2 regions of the Novimethylophilus sp. genome follow, and region 2 is predicted to be linked to the other one. Evidence: riboswitches for the same ligand, from Rfam matches in the RefSeq annotation. Region 2 holds a riboswitch; the other holds the start of a gene.
What was found. A riboswitch is a leader RNA that binds a small molecule or an ion and turns the genes downstream of it on or off. The one in region 2 is predicted to bind cobalamin.

Region 1: linked by a shared signal. The riboswitch ahead of VGK14_RS12105 (TonB-dependent receptor domain-containing protein) and the one ahead of cbpA (modified peptide precursor CbpA) in region 2 are both predicted to bind cobalamin.

The regions. Positions count from the first base shown of each region.
Region 1 is NZ_DASXVH010000084.1:7,494-18,101, reverse strand. Features, by position in the region: gene VGK14_RS12125 (cobyric acid synthase) at 1-1,108, shown strand, start outside; gene cobU (bifunctional adenosylcobinamide kinase/adenosylcobinamide-phosphate guanylyltransferase) at 1,098-1,622, opposite strand; gene cobO (cob(I)yrinic acid a,c-diamide adenosyltransferase) at 1,627-2,232, opposite strand; gene VGK14_RS12110 (hypothetical protein) at 2,229-2,792, opposite strand; gene VGK14_RS12105 (TonB-dependent receptor domain-containing protein) at 2,856-4,712, opposite strand; cobalamin riboswitch at 4,840-5,036, opposite strand; gene VGK14_RS12100 (hypothetical protein) at 5,152-5,352, shown strand; gene VGK14_RS12095 (cell division protein ZapA) at 5,349-5,654, shown strand; RNA gene ssrS (6S RNA) at 5,684-5,861, shown strand; gene gatB (Asp-tRNA(Asn)/Glu-tRNA(Gln) amidotransferase subunit GatB) at 5,914-7,344, shown strand; gene VGK14_RS12080 (DNA-deoxyinosine glycosylase) at 7,325-7,843, opposite strand; gene pyrE (orotate phosphoribosyltransferase) at 7,854-8,492, opposite strand; gene VGK14_RS12070 (serine protease) at 8,517-9,185, opposite strand; gene VGK14_RS12065 (exodeoxyribonuclease III) at 9,240-10,019, shown strand; gene VGK14_RS12060 (hypothetical protein) at 10,158-10,523, opposite strand; gene VGK14_RS12055 (peroxiredoxin-like family protein) at 10,548-10,608, opposite strand, start outside.
Region 2 is NZ_DASXVH010000089.1:11,144-21,751, forward strand. Features, by position in the region: gene zwf (glucose-6-phosphate dehydrogenase) at 1-811, shown strand, start outside; gene crcB (fluoride efflux transporter CrcB) at 821-1,204, shown strand; gene VGK14_RS13165 (DUF190 domain-containing protein) at 1,210-1,521, shown strand; gene VGK14_RS13170 (serine/threonine protein kinase) at 1,518-2,525, shown strand; gene VGK14_RS13175 (SPOR domain-containing protein) at 2,526-3,248, opposite strand; gene rpsF (30S ribosomal protein S6) at 3,461-3,844, shown strand; gene priB (primosomal replication protein N) at 3,845-4,141, shown strand; gene rpsR (30S ribosomal protein S18) at 4,165-4,392, shown strand; gene rplI (50S ribosomal protein L9) at 4,405-4,854, shown strand; gene cbpB (peptide-modifying radical SAM enzyme CbpB) at 4,942-6,321, opposite strand; gene cbpA (modified peptide precursor CbpA) at 6,318-6,467, opposite strand; cobalamin riboswitch at 6,558-6,770, opposite strand; gene VGK14_RS13210 (PAS domain S-box protein) at 6,855-8,612, opposite strand; gene dnaB (replicative DNA helicase) at 8,709-10,085, shown strand; gene alr (alanine racemase) at 10,085-10,608, shown strand, end outside.

The DNA of each region.
Region 1 (10,608 bases), on a different contig from region 2:
AGATTCCTGGCAGCGGCTGACGGCGCGATACGATTGCCTGCTGGTGGAAGGTGCGGGCAGCCCGGCCGAAATCAACCTGCGCGAGGGCGACATCGCCAACATGGGCTTTGCCGAAGTGGCCGACTGTCCGGTCATCCTCGTCGCGGACATCGACCGCGGCGGCGTATTCGCGCACTTGGTGGGCACCTTGGCGTTGCTGTCCGAGTCGGAACAGGCGCGGATCAAGGGTTTCGTCATCAACCGCTTTCGCGGCGACATCGCTTTGCTGCAGCCCGGCCTCGACTGGCTGGAAGCCTATACCGGCAAGCCGGTGCTGGGCGTGCTGCCGTACCTGCATGGCTTGCATCTTGAAGCCGAAGACGCCATCGCTGCCGGGCCCAATCTCGCCAAGCCGCAGGCCGCGCTGAAAATTGCCGTGCCGGTATGGCCGCGCATCAGCAACCATACCGATTTCGATGCGCTGCGCCTGCATCCGCAGGTGGGCCTGCGCTTTGTCGGTCCCGGCGCAGCCATGTCGGAGGCCGATCTCATCATCCTGCCCGGCAGTAAAAATGTACAGGCCGATCTGGCCTTCCTGCGCGAACAGGGCTGGGATATCGCCATTCAGCGCCATTTGCGCTATGGCGGAAAACTGCTGGGGATTTGCGGTGGCTTCCAGATGCTGGGCGTGCAACTGCACGATCCGCAAGGGCTGGAAAATTCGCCCGGCACGACAGCCGGGCTGGGCTGGCTGGACATGCAAACCACCTTGATGCCGGAAAAACAGCTGCGGCGCGTGCAGGGCATGTTGCAGCCCGGCGGGGAAACGGTGGAAGGCTACGAGATTCATCTGGGCGTGAGCGAAGGTCCGGCGCTGGAACGGCCTCTGGTACATTTGGAGCATGGCTGCGACGGCGCAGTGTCTGAAGATGAGCAGATTATCGGCACCTATCTGCACGGCTTGTTCGACCACCCCGAAGCCTGCCGGGGCTTGTTGCGCTGGGCAGGATTGGCCGAGGCCGAAAGCACGGATTACCGGCAGCATAGACTGGATGAACTGGATCGTCTGGCGCAGGCAGTGGAAACGCACCTCGACATGCCCCGCATTCTGCAGTTGCTTAGCCTTTGAGCTGTAGCGGCAAGCCTGCAGCGATAAAGGTCACATGCTCGCACGCAGCAGCCACGGCCTGATTCAACCGGCCCTGCTCATCCTGGAAGCGGCGGTTGATTTCCCCCAGCGGCACGATGCCCATGCCGACTTCATTGCTCACCAGGACAATTTTCCCGGCAAAGGTCGGCAACAGTTCCAGCAGCAAAGCCCGCTCCGCCGTCCAGCTTCCTTCCTGCGGCGATTTGCAGTCCGGGCATATCCATTGCGCCAGCCACAGCGTGAGGCAATCGACGACCACGCATTGGCCGGACTTGGCATGTGCTTTGAGAGTATCGGCCAGGTGAAAGGGCTCCTCGACAATGCGCCAGTGGTCCGGGCGGCGTTCCTGATGATGCCGTACCCGCGCGGCCATTTCATCATCCCACACCTGAGCGGTGGCGATATAGGTAACAGGCAGGCCTGTGCATATCGCCAGCCTTTCGGCATAAGCGCTTTTGCCGGAGCGGGCGCCTCCGAGAATGAGTTCTCTCATAGCTTTACCATTCCACTCCGGGCATCGCCTGCACCCCCGCTTCAAACGCATGCTTGATAGGCGTCATGTCGGTGACGGTATCCGCCAGCGCAACCAGCTCCGCCGGCGCCGCCCGCCCGGTGACCACCACGTGCTGCATGGACGGTCGCGCCACCAAATCGTCCAGCACGGTATCGAGGTCCAGGTATTTGGATTTCAGGACGATATTCAGTTCGTCCAGTACGACCAGACCAATCGCCGTGTCTTGCAAGTGCGTCCTGGCAACTTCCCAGCCTTGCTGCGCCGCGGCAATGTCGCGCTCGCGGTTTTGCGTTTCCCAGGTAAAACCTTCGCCCATCACGTGCCAATCGACGCTGGGGTTTTGCTTGAAGAAGGCTTCCTCACCGGTATCGGAGCGGCCTTTGACGAACTGCACCACGGCGGTTTTCATGCCATGCCCCAGCGCACGGGCCAGCAACCCGAAGGCGGCGGTGGATTTGCCCTTGCCGTTGCCGGTATTCACCAGCAACAGGCCACGCTCGATATTGGCAGCTTCGATCTTGCTGTCGATCAGCGCTTTTTTGCGTGCCATGCGGGCAGCATGGCGCCGGTTGAGATCGGTGCCGCTCAAGCGTTGCGCGCTTGATACTGGCCGGCGATCAGCATCAGCGCATGTTGCGCCGCCCAGGCCACGGCCAGGTACATCAGGGTATAGCCAAGATAAGCCGGATAGTATTCCCAGCCGTGCTGCATGACTTCCCACAGCGAAGCTTGCGGGTAGCGGCCGGAGAACAGGTAGAAGCTATCGGTCGAAATCAGGAACGCCATCGTGGTAGTCAGGAATGCCACGCCGGCATATGCCAGCGGCGCAAAGGCATTGGCACGTTTCGCCAGCCAGCGTCCACCCATCCACAAGGTCGCATAGGTCGGCAGCAATGCCCAGTAAGCGGGCGACAGGCAATAGCTGGACACACCGTCCACCCCAATGGCATAGGCATCGACCGCCACCGCGGTCATCATCATCAGCGCAAACCAGGCGCCCCGCCGCAGGAAAATACCGCCCAGCAGCATGCAAGCCAATGTCGCATCCGGCAGACTGGAACCGGTGTCGACGTGGCTGCCGCGCGTGAGCACCATCAGGATCAGCAGTATTGCGGCAATGGCTAGCGGTTTTCTGGCTTGGTAAAACATGGGGGCTCTCTCCTTTGATTGAACCCGCCCTGACCGGGCGGGAAGGTTCATTGATGAATCATATCATTTTGGCGCGTAACGCAGGCCGACGAACAGGTTGGTTCCCGGCGTGTTGAAATCCGGCGCGTTCGGGGCGAAGCTGTTGGCGGTGGTGGCGAGTGCGTATTTGCGGTCGAACAGGTTGTTGAGTCTGGCATTGATCGACCAGTCGTCTCCCAGCTTATAGGCGGCGGTGAGATTGACCAGCGCATATCCGTCGAGCTTGAAAGCATTGGCGGCATCGTTGTAACGCTTGCCGCTGGCAACCACTTCACCGGCCACCTCCGCCTGGCCCATGGTCTTGCCCAGCCAAAGGGCTGCGTGCTGGCGTGCCCGGCGCACCAGTTGCTTGCCGGTATCATCGTCTTTCGGATCCTGAAAGTCGACATTGGCCCGCAGGTGATAACTATCAAACCAGCCCTCGTAAGCTATGGTCAAGCCCTGGATGGTGGCCGATCCGACATTGGTGGGGAAATCCGCAGGCAACCCCTGGCAGCACACCAGCAGATTGCTGATTTCGTTGCGATAAGCGGTAGCCGAAACGCGGTGATGGCCCTGATCGAACACCACCGAGATTTCCTTGTTGCGCGAGGTTTCCGGCTTGAGATTGGGGTTGCCCCGATAGGAAAAGCCGAAGCCGAAATCCTGAAACGGCCAGTACAGGTCGTTGAAGGTCGGCGCGCGGAAAGCTGTGCCGTAGTTACCCGTCACGCGCCAGAACTGGTTGAACTTGTATCCATAACCAATATTGCCGGTGTCGTGCCGGCCGAACTGCGAGTTATCATCGCGGCGGATGCCGGCATGGAACGCGTGCGGCCCTTGTTCCAGCAAATAGCTCGCTAGCCAACCGTTGTTGCGGCGGCGGTTCTTGGAAAATGCGGTATTGCCGACCACATGATCTTCGAGGCGGTCATAAGCCAAAGCCAGCACGCCCAGCGGCAAGGACAGATCGTTCTGCCATGAATACTGGCGCTGGTAGGTACGCAGAGCGGAGGTGCCGAAACTACCCACGCTCACCAGATCATCCATGCTTTCGCCCAGCTTGAGCTGACTCAACCAGCCGGCCATAAACTGATTTTTGCTGGTGACGGCAAAACTGTGCTGCTTCATGTCCTGGAAAGCGGTGAAATTGTTGTCGTCGAAATCGCTGTGGCCGTCGCTGCGGAAAAATTGCAGTCCGATTTCATGCCCTAGCGCCAATGTTTGCGTCAGGTGGCCGGAAACCGTCAGGTTGCGGTAACCATCGTCGTCCGCATCGCGTCCGATTTTGGTCCGCAGCGAGGAAATCCCGTCCGTGGCCAGCGAACTCACATTGAGTGCGAAGCGGGTATTGTCAGCGGCCCCGCTCAGACTGGCCGCTCCTTCTCGCGTGTTGTAACTGCCATACCCGGCATAGGCGCTGAGGTGCGGCTTGCCTGCCCCTTGCCGGGTAAAAATCTGGATCACGCCACCCACGGCATCCGAGCCATACAGGCTAGAAACCGCGCCGCGCACGATTTCGATGCGCTCGATCTGTTCCGGAGAAATCTGGTTGAAAGCAGTGGTGCCAAGAGTGGCAGATCCTAAGCGCATGCCGTCAATCAGTACCACTACTGCTTGTGAACTGGTGCCGCGCAAATGCACATTGGCAGTGGCGCCCGGTCCACCATTGGATTCGATTTCGACGCCAGGCATGGTGCTCAGCAACTCGACCAGCGTCGATTGGCCCGCATGTTCTATTTCTTCGCGCTCGATCACCGAAACATCCGCCACCACGCTCTCGCGTGATTGCGGAACGCGACTGGCGGTGACGACAACGTCATCGGAATAGATGGTTTCGTGAGCGTAAAGCGGAAAAGATGCCAGCAAGCCGATCAGGCTTACCAAAGTAGTTTTTTTCATGGGAACTCCCTTTGGGCATGCGACCCCGCATGCCAAATCAAAAACGGAAACACCAAAGGGAAAGGGATCAAGGGAGGAAATGGCTGACATGCACCTTCCCGGCCTGAACACCGTCACCCCGCGGTATTTCCAACGTGGTCGGCAGGCCGGTCTCCGGGCTCGCGAGTTTTGATTCATCGCCTTCCCAAGCTTTTTCAGCCCAGTGGCATGTGATGAATCCGCACTCACTTACCGTTGCGGGGGCAGCACAGGCATTCAACCTGTTTCCCGTTTCATCTTTTTCTTCTGAACGAAGATTAAGACACCTGACAACGTGACCGAATTGTAAGTTAGGCAGGGCTGAAGAGCAAATTAAACTTCCTCAGTAACGTACTGTAATACTTTCAAAAATTATCGTTAACGGTTGACCTGACTGGCTTTTCCCACTTATAGTTGCGCCATGGAAACCGATTTGAAAGCTCTGGAAAGCAAACTGGCGCAGTTTATCGCCCTTTGCCAGCATCTCAAGAGCGAGAATCATCAACTTCGCCAGGAGCTTGCCCAGGCGCAAAGCGATACCCGTTTGCTGAAGGACAATATGGCACAAGCCCAGAATCGATTGCAAAACATTATCGAGCAATTGCCTGAAGGGTCGCTATGAGTGAAGTCAAAGGCCTGGATGTTTCCATCATGGGGCGCGAATTCCGCGTGGCGTGCCCGGAGGACGAGCAGGAAGAGCTGCTGGCTTCGGTGTCGTATCTCGACCGCAAGATGCGCGAGATCCGCGATTCCGGAAAAGTGATCGGCGTCGAGCGCATCGCCATCATGGCAGCCCTCAATATCGCCCATGAACTTCTCACCACCCGCAGCGGCGGATTTGACATCGGTGACTTCAAGCGTAGAATCGGTGCCATGCAGGAACAGCTTGATCAGGCGTTGCTGGATCAGGAAAAGCTGTTTTAAAGGTTTCGGCGAGAATAATTCCGCCAAAGTTTTCCCTGCGGTGTTCGTTACGGCCCAGATTCCTTGAACCAATATTAAGCAATCGGTTGTGGCCACTTCGAGCGCTGTTGTGCGTGCCCCCAGCGGGCGTGCCTGAAGTGCTCCGGTCGCGACCCCCTGACGCCTAGCGTTCAGGATACGGGTACGGACGGCACCAGCGGGGAATTTCCATTTTTATCTTACTTACGCTGAGCCGATAGCTCATTAGGTTAATCAAAACATGCAGTGGGAAGTCGTCATCGGGCTGGAAACGCATACCCAGCTTCAAACCAATACCAAGATTTTTTCCGGCGCCTCCACCGCATTCGGCGCAGCCCCCAATACCCAAGCCTGCGTGGTGAGCATCGCACTGCCCGGAGTGCTGCCGGTGCTGAACAAGGAAGCGGTGCGCTGCGCCGTCAAGTTCGGGCTGGCGATCAATGCCGAAATCGCGCCGCGCTCGGTGTTCGCCCGCAAGAACTACTTCTACCCCGACCTGCCCAAGGGCTACCAGATCAGCCAATACGAGCTGCCGGTTGTGGGTAAGGGCTCGCTGACCATACAGGTCGGCGATGCCGAAAAAACTATCCGCATCACCCGCGCCCATCTGGAAGAAGATGCCGGAAAATCCCTGCACGAGGATTTCCACGGCATGACCGGCATCGACCTCAATCGCGCCGGCACGCCGCTCCTGGAAATCGTCACCGAGCCCGATATGCGCTCCGCTGCCGAGGCCGTGGCCTATGCCAGGAAACTGCACGAACTGGTGCAATGGATAGGTATTTGCGACGGCAACATGCAGGAGGGCTCGTTCCGCTGCGACGCCAACGTCTCGGTGCGTCCCAAGGGCTCGGACAAATTGGGCACACGGCGCGAAATCAAGAATCTCAACTCCTTCCGTTTTCTGCAGCAGGCCATTGAATACGAAACGCGCTGGCAGATCGAAACGCTGGAAGACGGCGGCACGATCCAGCAGGCCACCGTGCTGTTCGACCCCGACACCGGCGAAACCCGCGCCATGCGCAGCAAGGAAGAAGCCAACGACTACCGCTACTTTCCGGATCCCGACCTGCTGCCGCTGGAGGTGACGGAAGATTACATCGCGGAAGTAAAGCGCACCATGCCGGAACTACCGGAAGCAATGAAGGCGCGCTTCGAGCAGGAATACGGCCTCTCCGCCTATGACGCCGGCACGATTACCGCTTCGCGCGCAATGGCCGATTATTTCGTTGCCGCAACCGCTGCATTCGGTGGCGAGGCCAAGCTGGTGGCCAACTGGGTGATGGGCACGCTAGCCGCCAAACTGAACGAAGAAGGCGAGGACATCGCCGCTTCGCCGCTAACGCCGAATCAACTGGCCGGGCTGCTCAAGCGCATTCAGGACGGCACCATCTCCGGCAAAATTGCCAAGGAAGTGTTCGACGCGATCTGGGCGGGTGAAGGCGACACCGATAGCATCATCGAGCAAAAAGGCTTGAAGCAGATTTCCGATTCCGGCGCCATCGAGAGCATCGTCGACCAGGTGCTGGCGGCCAGTGCCGCCATGGTGGCCGAGTACAAGGCCGGCAAGGAAAAGGCGTTCAACGGTCTGGTGGGCCAGGTGATGAAAGCCAGCAAGGGCAAGGCGAACCCGGCCCAGGTCAACGAGATTCTCAAGAAGAAACTGGCCTGATACTGCGCCACGCCGCCAGCTTTTTATCGGCCGTAATCGCTGCGTTGGCCGGGCTGGTCGAAGGCAGCCTCGCCAGTTCGACACCCTGTAAATTTACACTCCCCAAACTCAGACCTGGCAACGCATACCTGCGGAAAGCCTGTTCGGCTTTGGCGCCGTTAAAATAAACCCGGCTGATTTGCCGATGCCGGGCGAAGAAACCGGCGAAATCGTTAGCAATGATGGAGGCTTCGACGATATCCGCATCCAGCGCACTTTCCCGGTAGCACTCTTTCAGCACGTCCCATAACGCCACGCCGTTTTCCTGCAGCGTCAGCAAACGCGCGTCATAAGGCAGCTCGGGGCCGGCGCCGAACAGTTCGCCCATGATGCGCCAGAACAGGTTGTGCGGATGGGCGTAGTATTGCCGCCGGGCGAGCGAGATCTTGCCGGGCATGGAGCCCAGGATCAGCACCTTGGCGTCGGCGCGCGCCACCGGCGCGAAACTGCGGACGATCATGCCTTCGCGCTCAGACTCCGTAGGCGGCGCGGTATTGCTCGATCGCGGGCTTGAATTCCGCCAGCTGCGGCGCACCGTCCAGATAGCGGATCAAATCCGCCAACCCGGCGATGTTGACGACCGGAATGCCGTATTGCTGCTGCACTTCCTGCACCGCCGACAGGGCGCCCTGGCCGCGCTCCTGCCGGTCCAGCGCGATGGCGACGGCGCAGGGCACGGCACCGCTGGCGCGGATCAGCTCCACCGATTCGCGCACCGAGGTGCCGGCCGAAATCACGTCGTCCACGATCAGCACCCGGCCCTGCAACGGCGCGCCGACGATGGTGCCGCCTTCGCCGTGGTCCTTGGCTTCCTTGCGGTTGTAGGCGTAGGGCACGTTGCGGCCCCGGCGCGCCAACGCAATGGCGATGCTGGCGGCGAGCGCGATGCCCTTGTAGGCCGGACCGAACAGCATGTCGAATTGCACACCGGATTCGAGAATCGCGGCAGTGTAAAACTCGCCCAGCCTGAGCAGGCTATCGCCGTCGTTGAACAGCCCGGCATTGAAAAAATACGGGCTCAGGCGCCCGGCCTTGGTCTTGAATTCGCCGAAGCGAAGCACTTGTTTCTGGACGGCAAAGCGGATGAACTCGCTGCTGAAATCGCTCATGAAAAATCCTAATGAAAATCCTGATTACTCTTTGTCTGGAATATATTTGCTGGCGTTGCGCACCAGCCGGATATAGGTAGTAGGTGCACTGAGGATGTTGCGCACGATTTCGATCGGCACCGCCAGGCATACATTCCCTTGCGCGGATGGTGCGGTACCGAAAACGATGCCGATGAGGCGGCCCTGATCGTCGAACAGCCCGCCGCCGGACGAGCCGGGCTGGCAGTAGTTGGTAGTAAACAACGCATCCTCGCCGTGCAAGGGGGCCTTGCGCAGAAAAAATCCATCCGAGGCCGTCAGCCGGCCGGCGGGAAAACCGATGGAATATGCCCTCGCAGCCGCGTCCAGCTCCGACCTGCCCGCCAGCGCGACCGATTTGCCCTTGGCCGACGGCGCATACAACAGGCAAATATCGTGGTCTTCGTCGTAGGCGTATTTCTGCACCGCAAAAACTTCGCGCGTTTGCACATTGGCGACGCGCATGCTGTCTTTGGTATATTGTTTGGCGTCGCGGAACACATGGCAGTTGGTGACGATTTTACCCGGTGCGAGCTGCATGCCGGAACCCAGCGCCTCGTGGTGATAGCCATCGGCGAAGATCAGGAACGAGGACGCAGCGAACTGGCCGTAATCCACAGCCGCCGCAGTGAACGGTACAAACAGCGCCAGCGCTAAAAGTCTAAGCAATGCCATGGCGAGATTTTATTCCACTTTGCAACAAACTATAGCCTAAGACTCAAATACTATATGCTAAAAATCATCAGCCTTAACCTCAATGGTATCCGCTCCGCCACCCGCAAAGGGCTCTTCCGGTGGCTGGAAAAACAGGATGCCGACATCATCTGCACGCAGGAACTTAAGGCGCAGGCGCCCGATATGACGCGCGAAATGCTGCAGCCGGGCAATCTGTTCGGCTATTTCCATTACGCGGAAAAGAAGGGTTACAGCGGGGTCGGCATCTACAGCAAAAAACAGCCGGATGCCATTATCGAAGGGCTGGGCATCCCGGATATCGACGCCGAAGGACGCTATATCGAAGCGCAGTTCGGAAATTTAAGCGTGGTTTCGGTCTATCTGCCCTCCGGCTCCAGCGGCGAGGAGCGGCAGGCAGTCAAGTTCAGCTTTCTGGAGCGCTTTTACCCGCACCTGCAGAAACTGCGCAACAGCGGTCGTGAAGCCATCATTTGCGGCGACTGGAATATTGCCCACCAAGCCATCGACCTCAAGAACTGGAAAGGCAATCAGAAGAATTCGGGTTTTCTGCCGGAAGAGCGTGCCTGGATGACGCAGGTGCTGAACGATGGCTGGATGGATACCTACCGCAGCCTCTACCCTGATGCCACCGACGCCTGCTATACCTGGTGGAGCAATCGCGGGCAGGCCTGGGCCAAGAACGTGGGGTGGCGTATCGACTATCAAATTGCGACTTGTGGAATAGCTGCTACGGTAAAGAAAGCGGAGATTTATAAATCCGAGCGATTTTCAGACCACGCCCCGTTGATTGTCGATTACGACTTCAATTCCTGAATTTGGTAATGCCAATATCAATGGCTGATATCGGCGGCCAAGAACGGACAGTCGTGTCTCTGGCTCAATGCATTGATTATTTTCCCTTAAGTTTTACGGACGGTTTAAACGGTCTTCAGTCCAAATACTTGTCTAGTCCTACGATTTTCCGCTCTCAGTGAAGGCTCTGGCCTCCTCGGCCAGAGAGACGATGTCTTTGCTTGTTGAAATAACCCCCCACTCCTTCATCAAACGGCCCCGCAGCTCGTAAGAACTGGCTTGGCCGGATTCAACCAAAGCCGTGATGCGATTAGCGGGAAGCTTCATGACAAGATGACCGTTGTGCAGTTTAGCGAAGACCTTGCCATTGATCCGCAAACAGTCAAACCCGAATAGCGTTGCCCGCTCAACCGGGTATTCGGTATGGGGTGTGGCGTAAAACGATACCAACTTCGTAAATGATTTTTCGCCATGCGACAGAGCGCTATCGCCTTTTTTAATTTCGCTGGTGCTTGCAATCATCATTTTCTCTCCGGATGCAGTGCGAGTTCAGTGACCGATTGTGCGGATTGCGGCCAGAAGATCAGCGGGCTCCTGCCTCCTCATGTAA
Region 2 (10,608 bases):
CGGCACGCGCGCCGACTACTATGACAAGGCCGGCGCGATGCGCGACATGCTGCAGAACCACCTGATGCAATTGCTGACAGTGGTGGCGATGGAACCGCCGCCGTCGCTGGAAGCCGATGCGGTGCGCGACGAGAAGGTGAAAGTGCTCAAATCGATCCGTCCCATCCCCAAGAGTTCGGTCAATGCCTACGCGTTCCGCGCGCAATATTCTCCCGGCACCATCAAGGGACAGCAGGTACCCGGCTATATGGAAGAGCAGGGCGTCGAGAAAAACTCCGTCACCGAGACTTTCGTTGCCGCCAAGTTCTACATCGATAACTGGCGCTGGCGCGGCGTGCCGTTCTATTTGCGCACCGGCAAGCGCATGGCAAAAACGCAATCGACGATCTCCATCCGCTTCCGCCATCCGCCGCAGCAGCTGTTCCACGACACGCCGCTGGAGCAGATTGAGCCGAACTGGATTCTGCTGTCGCTGCAGCCCTCCGAGTCGATGAACATGGAGCTGCATGTCAAGGCGCCCGGACTGGGCATGGATACCCGCGTGACGCAGCTGAATGCCTCCTACCGCAGCCCGGACGAAATGCCGCTGGAGGCTTACGAAGCGCTGATCCTGGATGTCATCGAGGGCGACAAGACCTTGTTCATCCGCTTCGACGAAGTGGAATGGGCATGGCGCGTGGTTGATCCCATACTCAAGCACTGGTCGCAGGAGCGCGATTTCATTCATACCTATCCCGCGGGCAGTTGGGGCTTGCATGAGTCCAGCCGGCTGTTCGACTGCGAAGACCAGGAATGGCGCAACGGAGTATAGGAATGCCTCTTGGGGCTTAACGCGCTCTTTGCGATAGGCCTGGGCGCCGCCGGCGGCGCCTGGCTGCGCTGGGCGTTGGGCTTGCTGCTCAACCCGCTGCTGCCCACGCTGCCGCTCGGCACGCTGGCGGCGAACCTCGTCGGCGGTTATCTGATGGGGATTGCGATGGGCATCCTTACTCACTACGCCAGTTTGCCGGCGGAAGCGCGCCTGTTCATCACCACCGGCTTTCTCGGCGGGCTGACCACGTTTTCCACGTTCTCGGCCGAAGCGGTGACGCTACTGTCACGTCACCAATACGGCTGGGCGACGGCGCATATTTCAGCGCATCTGCTGGGCTCGCTGGCAATGACCATGCTGGGCATCTTCACCATCAACATGATCAAGGGGTGACCGTCATGCAAGGCATCTATCTCAAGCTGTTCATGCCGCAAACCACCAAGCACCATGGCAAGCTGTTGTACGAATGGATACTGGAAGAGGCGCACAAGCTCGGCATCAGCGGCGGATCGGCCTTCCGTGCCATCGCCGGCTACGGCAGGCACGGCCGCATGCACGAGGAGCACTTTTTCGAACTGGCGGATGAGCTGCCGGTCGCCGTCGAATTCGCGACCGGCGAGGCGGAAGTGCAGAAACTGCTGGCTTTGCTCGCGGCAGAAAAAGTGTCGGTGTTTTACTTGCGGCACGCGGTGGAATTCGGCACGACTTGAGTTCCGCAGCACCCAATAACGCGCCGTTTTCCGAACTGACTCCCGACTTCGTGCTGGACGCCCTCGATAGCGTGGGCTTGCGCGGCGACGGCCGCCTGCTTGCGCTCAACAGTTACGAAAATCGCGTTTATCAGGTGGGCATGGATGAAGGCCCGCCGCTGGTGGTGAAGTTCTATCGGCCGGCGCGCTGGACGGATGACGCCATCCTGGAAGAGCACGATTTTGTGCGCCAGCTCGCCGAACAGGAAGTGCCGGTGGTGCCGGCATTGCGGCTAGCCGGCCATACCCTGCATCATTATCGCGATTTCCGCTTTGCGGTATTTGCCAGGCAGGGTGGCCGCGCGCCGGAACTGGATGACCCGGAGACGCTGGAGTGGATGGGGCGTTTCATCGGCCGTATCCATGCGGTAGGCGCATTAAAGCCGTTTGCCCTGCGCCCGCTGCTCGATATCGCCAGTTTCGGTGAGGAGCCCAGCGAATATCTGCTGTCGCACGGGTTTATTCCGCTTGAGCTGGAACAGGTTTATCGCGGCGTGGTGGCGCAGGCGCTGGATGGCGTGCGCCGCTGTTTCGAGCGTGCCGGGCCAATACGGATGCTGCGTCTGCACGGCGATTGCCATGCGGGAAACGTGCTGTGGACGGAGCAGGAAGCGAGCCGCGGCCCGCATTTCGTCGATTTCGACGACAGCCGCATGGGACCGGCGGTGCAGGATCTGTGGATGCTGCTGTCGGGCGAACGCGCCGACATGACGCGGCAACTGTCCGACTTGCTGGAAGGCTATGAGTGTTTCCATGAATTCGACCCGCGCGAGCTCAACCTGATCGAGGCGCTGCGTACGCTGCGCTTGATCCATTATGCGGCCTGGCTGGCGCGGCGCTGGGACGATCCGGCTTTTCCGGCGGCATTTCCCTGGTTCAACACGCAGCGTTACTGGCAGGATCGCATTCTTGAACTGCGCGAGCAGATCGCCTTGATGGACGAGGCGCCCTTGGCACGCTGGTGATCATTTCATCGGTAAAATCACCGCACCCATCCCCAGTGCCTTGAGTTTTTCCTGCGCTGCATCGGCTTCCGCCTTGGTATTGAACGGGCCAACCTGCAGCTTGGTCTCAGTATGCGACGGAATGCCGTGTTCCGCCAGCTTGGCCTGCAGCTGCCTGGCATTTTCCATGTCGGTGAAAACGCCTACCTGAACCATGAATGCCTTGGGCGCTGGCTCTGCCTTGACCGATGTGGCCGCTGGCTTCCCGGTGAGCGGTTTTTCGGCGGTAACGGGTTGGGCTGGGGCCGTAGCGGGTTTTGCCGCCGCTGCAGCAGCAACGGTTTTTTCCGGCGGTTTTGTCGGCGATGCGGTTACGGCGTGCGGCGTGGCGGGTGAAGCCGAGCGCCGCGGCTCCGGCGGCAACTGGTTTACGACCGGGGCCGGTGGCGGGGGGGGCGGCGGTTCGGCGGGGGTTTCGGGTGCGGGTGGAAGCGGCGGCTCCTGCTGCGCGCTATTGATTTGCACCGGTGTTTCCGGTGCCGGCATGGCCGGTTTGCTTTCCCCGCTGGAAACGCTTTCCTGTTTTTGGGATTGCGGTTCTTCGATTTGACTTCCCGGCTTGTGCCTGCTCAGCAATGCCAGCCCGCCGATCGCCACCGCCAGCAGCACTACCGCTACGCCAATTCGAGTCTTGGCGCGGCGCGAGGCGTGGTTCGGGTCTTCGAGGACAGGAGGAGAAGCCATAATTTTCTCAGGTAAATGTTTTGTGGCATCTTAAACCATTTATGCAAAAGCATGGGAAGTGCGAAAGCATTTGATTAGAAAACGTCTTTTGCGTATAATCCGCGGCTTTCGGTTTCGGCGTGATCCGAAGGTCAGCCCGCACCGAACTTTAGCTGTTTAACCTTGCTTCACCGTTATCGCATGCGGGAGGCTACAACCCACAAGGAGACTCTATGCGACATTACGAAATCGTATTTATCGTCCATCCGGACCAGAGCGAGCAGGTGCCCGCGATGATCGAGCGCTATCGCACGCAGATCACCGCAGGCGGCGGCGCAATCCACCGTCTTGAAGACTGGGGCCGCCGTCAGCTGGCTTATCCGATCCAGAAAATCCACAAAGCGCACTATCTGCTGATGAATATCGAGTGCAACCAGGAAACCCTGGACGAACTCGAGCACGGTTTCAAGTTCAACGATGCCGTGCTGCGCCATCTGACCATCGTCATGAAAGAAGCGGTTGCCACTCCTTCGGTGATGATGAAGGAAGAAAAGGCCAAGACCATTATAGGCACCAAGCCGGCAGAAGCTCCTGCTGCAGAGGCTGCCGCGGCTTAAGTGAGTTGCAACCGGCTGGAGCTTTCCGGCGAGATCGTTACGCTGGAAGTGCTGCGCCATACCCCTGCGGGAATTCCGGTTCTGGCCTTTACCGTCAAGCATGCTTCGATACAGAACGATGCGGGCATGAAGCGGCAGGCCGAATGCGAGGTTCCCGTGATGGCGATGGCGGAGCTGGCGAAAAAGGCGGCGGGTTTGAAGATCGGCGACAAGGTCAAGGTCGCCGGATTTCTCGCCCGCAAGAGCCTGAGGAACGACCGGCTGGTGCTGCATCTCGATGAACTCGAAACTGAATAGTATTTAAAGAAAGGCGAATTACCATGTCACGCGATATGTTCAAACGCAAGCGTTACTGCCGTTTCTCGGCCGATGCCGTGAAGGAAGTGGATTACAAGGATGTGGACGTGCTGAAGGACTTCATCACCGAAAACGGCAAGATCATCCCGGCCCGTATCACCGGCACCAAGGCGCGCTACCAGCGTCAGCTTTCCACCGCGGTCAAGCGCGCCCGTTTCCTGGCGCTGCTGCCCTACACTGACAAGCACTAAGAGGAGCGCACGATGCAAATTATTCTTCTGGAAAAAGTCGTCAACCTCGGTCAACTGGGCGATGTCGTCAAGGTCAAGGACGGTTACGGCCGTAATTACCTGATCCCGCAGGGCAAGGCCAAGCGCGCTACTACGGCTAACATCGCCGAATTCGCCTCCAAGCGCGTCGAACTGGAAAAGAAGCAGGCCGAAATTCTGGTCAGCGCCCAGGCGCGCGGCGAGAAGCTGGCCGGGTTCATGCTGCAGATCTCGCAAAAGGCCGGCGTGGACGGCCGTTTGTTCGGCTCCGTCACCAACGGCGACATCGCCGATGCGCTCAAGGCCCAAGGTCATGACGTGACCAAGGCGGAGATCCGCATGCCGAACGGCCATATCAAGGCCATCGGCGACCATGTGGTCAGCGTTGCGCTGCATCACGACGTGGTGGTGGATATCACCGTGTCGGTGCTGGGCGAGCACTAAGAGCAAGGCATTCCGGCGCAAAATCCGGCAAAAAGGGCCGCATTATGCAGCCCTTTTTGTTTTTATCGGCCAGCGTTCAGGATATGCTCAACAACCCAGATCGAAGGTTGTCTCCGTGTCTTCGTCCCAGCCATCCCACAGGTAGTCGTTGGCCTTGCCGTCGGCGATCAGGCGCAGGGCATAGCTGACCTGTTCCTTGTAGAACTCGCAGAAGGCGCCGATCATGCCCATGCCGCCATTCATCTCGTGCGCTTCGGCCGGGCAGGGCGAGCCGCAGAAGTGGCGGATGGCGCAGTCGGCGCAGGGCGCGAACTTGTCTACGTCGCGCTCGATCACCGGACGGAAAGCTGCGGAGGCCAGCGCGGCTTCGACGCCGCCGGTTGCCAGTAGGTTGCCGCCGTTGAAACGCGGCAGGCCGATAAACTCGCTGCAGGGATACAGATTGCCGTCCGCGGCCAGCGCGAAGAAGGCGCGGCCGCCGCCGCAGGGCGAAATGTCGCACATCAGGCGCCGTGCCGTCGGGGCCAGGATGGCGATGAGGATGTTGGCGAAGTTGGCGACCAGCAGCTTGCGCCCGGTCTCGCGGTACAGTTCATGGGTGCGGTCCAGCGCCTGGGTGAAGGCCTGGGCCATGTCGCCGTCCGCCGGCTTCACGTCGCGTGCGCCGGGCAGGGTGCAGCGCACGGCGTTGAGCATGCAGGTCGGCACCTCGCGAGCGTGGAACAGTTCGACCATCTGCGTGAGAAACGGCAGGTTCTCGGTGGTGCAGGTGGTGATCACGCTCCACGAGCCGTAGCCCTTCAGTTTGTCCATCGCCGCCAGTACCTTGCCGTGCACGCTCTTGCCGCCCCAGGTGCGCCGCGTGGCGTCGGTGATGCCAGCCACCGGGCCGTCGAGCGAGAGGCCGATGCTGACGTTGCGCGCAGTGAGGAATTCTACCGCCGCAGCGTCGAGCAGCGTGCCGTTGGTCTGCAGGCCGAAGGTGAAATCGTCTGCAAACTCGTTAATCGCCGCGAACACCGCTGTCTTGTTCATCAGCGGCTCGGCGCCGTGGAAGATGGCGCGGGGCTTCCTGCCTTCCGGCATGACCGAGCGGAAATAGTCGCGCAGCTGGCCGAGCGAAGCCAGCAGCATTTCCGTCGGCATGTGGCTGCCGCCGCTGCGCTGCGTGTCCGGCAAATAGCAGTAGGTGCAGTTGAGGTTGCAGCGCTCGGTCGGGTTCAGGTAGACGCCGGAGGGCTTGAGCCCGAAGCGCAGCGCGTGCAGCTCGCGCGCGAAAGTGTCCGCTTTTTCGCGATAGCGGTCGAATAGTGGGCCATCGGCCAGCGCTTCATCGACGCGGTTTTTGTCGACCAGCGCCCAGAACGCGGTGTTGGGGTCGGTGACCGCAGCGTAGGCGTCGTGGCCGATATCCATGGAAATCAGCGCCGGACCTGCGGCTGTCCGGCTCAGGGCTGCTGCTGTCATTTGGCCGCCTTCTTGTCCATCAGCACATAGTGCGAGAGGCCGATGCCGTCCGGGTTGCAACTCTTGCGGACGGCAATGGTGGGGGCGGCTGGCTGGGCGTTGGCGGCGGTATGGGGCGGTTGCTGCGTTGGCATGGTCTGGGTCATGACTGGCTCCTCGGTGATGTAGTTTTGAAAAAACAAAAAGGCTCCGGCTGACGGCACGCGCGAGCATGCAGTCAGCCGGAGCCTTTGCCTGGGCTCCGAATCGGTTCGACACGTCTTCTGGCTACCGGATCAGCCGGATGGCTGCGCCTTCCCGCCGGGGTGATCCCCGTCAGTGGCTGGTCTGAAAGTTGTCCTGAAAACAGCTTCTCCAACCTTGCAGCGTCCGTCCCCGGATACAGCGGCGGGCCCGCCACGGAATTGCACCGTGTTCCGTTTCGTCGAACCGAACGGTGGCGGGATTTTCCCTGAACCGCGAGTGGGGGTCAAGCCTATATCGGCGGGACACGTTCGGCCCATGCGTCGGGCCGGATGGCGGCTTTGGCATTTTCAGGCCGCGGCTTCGACTATCCTGTTGCGCCCCGAGATCTTGGCTTCATACAGTGCTTTGTCGGCCCGGTTGAGCAGGATGTCGATATTGGCGTCTGCCCTGACGAAAGAAGCGATGCCGATGGATGCAGTGAAATGCAGCGTTTGGGCATGCTCCAGGGGTACGGCGGTAGTGGCGATGGCCTCTCGCAGGCGTTCGATGATGTCGTAAGCCTCGTTGCCGCCGGTTTCGGGAAAAAGAATGGCGAACTCTTCTCCGCCCAGGCGGCCGATAACATCGACTTCGCGCAGCGTCCGTTGGCAAATTTTGGCGAGCTCTTTCAGGACCACGTCCCCGACCTGGTGTCCATAGGTGTCATTGACGTTTTTGAAATGATCGAGGTCAAGCATGGCCACCGACAGTTCTCCGCCATAACGCCGCGCGTGCGCAATTTCATGTTCGGCCAGTTCCAGAAAATGGCGTCGATTGGCGAGCCCGGTCAGATAGTCGGTGTGGGCTTGCCGCTCGAGTTCGCGCTCCAGCTTTTTGCGGTGGATAATGTCCTGTACCTGTTTGATGATCCGTTGCGGCGCGCCCTCATCGTCGCGTAGCAGGGAAGCGGTCAACAGCACCCAAACGATTTGCCCGTCTTTCTGAATGTAGCGTTTTTCGATTTCATAGGTGTCGATCCCGCCGGTTTTTAAATGCTGGGCTATGGATTGGTAGCTCCGGGTGTCATCCGGGTGGGTGATGTCTTCGACGGTAAGATTGAGCAACTCTTCCCAGCCGTAGCCGGAAATCCTGCAGAATGCCCGATTGACTTGCGTGAAATGGTTGTCCAGCGATAGCAGCGCCATGCCGATCGGTGCACTTTCCAGCACTTTGCGGAAACGCCTCTCGCTCGCCCTGAGAGCCATTTCTGCCTGCCGGCGTTGGGTGATATCCGTGACCAGTACGAAAAATCCTTTCACCTTGCCGCCCGAAATGTCGGGGTTGTAGGAAATCTGGGTATAGCGATCGATGCCTTTCATATTCTTGACAGCGCGCTCGAACAGCTGCGGCTCGCCTCGCAGAACACCTTGCAGATGGTGTTCGTTCATCGCATAGCGTTTTTCGCCTATGATTTCGCGCATATGGCGCCCGTGCATTTGTTCGGGCGTGAAGCCAAACCATTCTTCATAGCCGATATTGGCGAATTCGTTGCGCAGCTCGCTGTTCCAGTAGGAAATTCGGGCCGGCACATTGTCCAGCATCCTGCGCAGGATGTATTCGTCCTCGCGCAACGCCTGCTCTGCATGCTTGTGTTCGGTAATATCCTGTACCTGGACTATGAAATTCAAAGCCCGATTCTGGTTATCGCGCAACACAGATCCCGTCTGCAATACCCATACGACATTGCCGTCTTTGCACAAATAGCGGTTTTCAAGCTGGTAGGAACCGATTTCTTCGTTCAGGAGGCGCTCCACGTTGAACAGATTGACGGCCAGATCGTCCGGGTGGGTGATTTGCTGCAACGTCAGTTTTTCGAGATCTTCTTTTGCATAACCAAGCAATTCGCAAAATGCATGATTGACTTCAATAAACCGGTTATCAAGGGCGACGTTGGCCATGCCGATGGAAGCATGGTTCAGGATATTGTAGTAGCGTTTTTCGAAACTTTGCTGCCATGTGGCCATCTGCGATTGGCGCAGGCTGCGTTCCTTCCGTCGCGCATGGGCAACTCCCAGCGCAAAGCCGGCCAGGCTTGCGAATAATCCGATCGACAAGTAGATGGTCATGCGCTATTCGTATAGGACAAGAATGAGGTTCGACCACATTTTGCAGTTTATGCTCATTTTTCCCCGAGGACACGCATCGACAATTATAATTGGCACATGGCCGACGACACCCTGGAATTTCTCAAACTCCCTCCCCATTCCGTTGAAGCCGAACAGTCGGTGCTGGGCGGTCTGCTGCTTGAAAACGATGCGTGGGATCGTATTGCCGACCTCATCGGCACCGAGGATTTTTATCGTCACGACCACCGGCTGATCTACCAGCACATTACCCGCCTGATCGAGCACGCCAAACCGGCCGATATGGTGACGGTGGCGGAATCGCTGGAGGGCAGCGGGCAGCTGGCCGGCATCGGCGGCATCGCTTACCTCGGCGCGCTGGCGCAGAACATCCCCAGCGCTGCCAATATCCACCGCTATGCCGAGATCGTGCGCGAGCGGGCGGTGATGCGCCGGCTGGTGGAGGTCGGCTCGAACATTTCCGAAAGCGCCTTCAACCCGCAGGGGCGGGATGCCGCGACCTTGCTGGACGAGGCGGAAGCCAGGATATTCGAGATCAAGGAGCACGGCGCGCGTGCTTCGCAAGGCTTCATCGACATCAAGTCGGTGCTGCCACTGGTGGTGGAACGGCTGGACCAGCTGTCGACGCTGGACGACCCGACCGGCGTTACCGGCATTCCCACCGGCTACACCGACCTGGACGGCATGACTTCGGGCATGCAGGGCGGTGAGCTCATCATCATCGCCGGCCGCCCATCCATGGGTAAAACCGCGTTCGCACTGAACATCGCCGAGCATGTCGCGCTCAATGCCGACCGGGCGGTGGCGGTGTTCAGCCTGGAAATGCCCAGCACCCAGCTGGCGATGCGTTTGATCGGCTCGGTAGGCCGTATCGACCAGCACAAGATGCGTACCGGCCAGCTGGAGGACGACGACTGGGAGCGCCTGACCTACGCGCTGGGCAAGCTCAACGACGCGCCCATCCATATCGACGAAACCGGCGGCATCAACGCGATGGAACTGCGCGCCCGCGCGCGACGCCTGAAACGCCAGTGCGAGGCGGTCGAGGGCAAGCGCCTGGGGCTGATCGTCATCGACTATTTGCAGTTGATGACGTCGGTGCGCCATACCGAGAACCGAGCCACCGAAGTTTCCGAAATTTCCCGTTCGTTGAAGTCGCTGGCCAAGGAGCTGGACGTGCCGGTAATCGCACTGTCGCAGGTGAACCGCAAGATCGAGGACCGCACCGACAAGCGCCCGGTGATGTCCGACTTGCGCGAATCCGGCGCCATCGAGCAGGACGCCGACGTGATCCTGTTTCTGTACCGCGACGAAGTGTACAACAAGGATACCCAGTTCAAGGGTTCCGCCGAAGTCATCATCGCCAAGCAGCGTAACGGCCCGATCGGCACCGTGCGCCTCACGTTCAAGGGTGAGAATACGCGCTTCGAAAACTATATATCCGAACAATATTGATGCGTCCGATCCGCGCGACCATACACACGGATGCCTTGCGCCATAATCTGGCGCTGGCCAAGTCCCAAGCCCCAAATTCCAAGATCATGGCCGTTATCAAGGCCGACGGCTACGGTCACGGCATGCTGCGCGTGGCGCGGGCATTGGCGGATGCGGAAGGCTTCGCCGTGCTGCGCGTCGAAGAGGGCGTCGCCCTGCGCGAGGCCGGGTTCAAACAGACCATTTTGCTGCTCGAAGGCCTGTTCAGCGCGGACGAGCTGCCCGTCGCAGCGGCGCATGGTCTATCTCTGGTGGTGCATTGCGAAGAGCAATTGCACATGCTGGAAGCTGCCCCAATCGCCAGACCCGTAAGCGTATTCATCAAGCTCAATACCGGCATGCACCGCCTCGGCCTGCCGCTGGCGCGCTTCTGGGCGGTGTACGACAGGCTCAAGGCCAGCAAGGCGGTGTGCGAGATGGCGCTGATGACGCATTTCGCCACTGCGGACGATGTCTACGGGATTGACGAGCAATTATCGCGTTT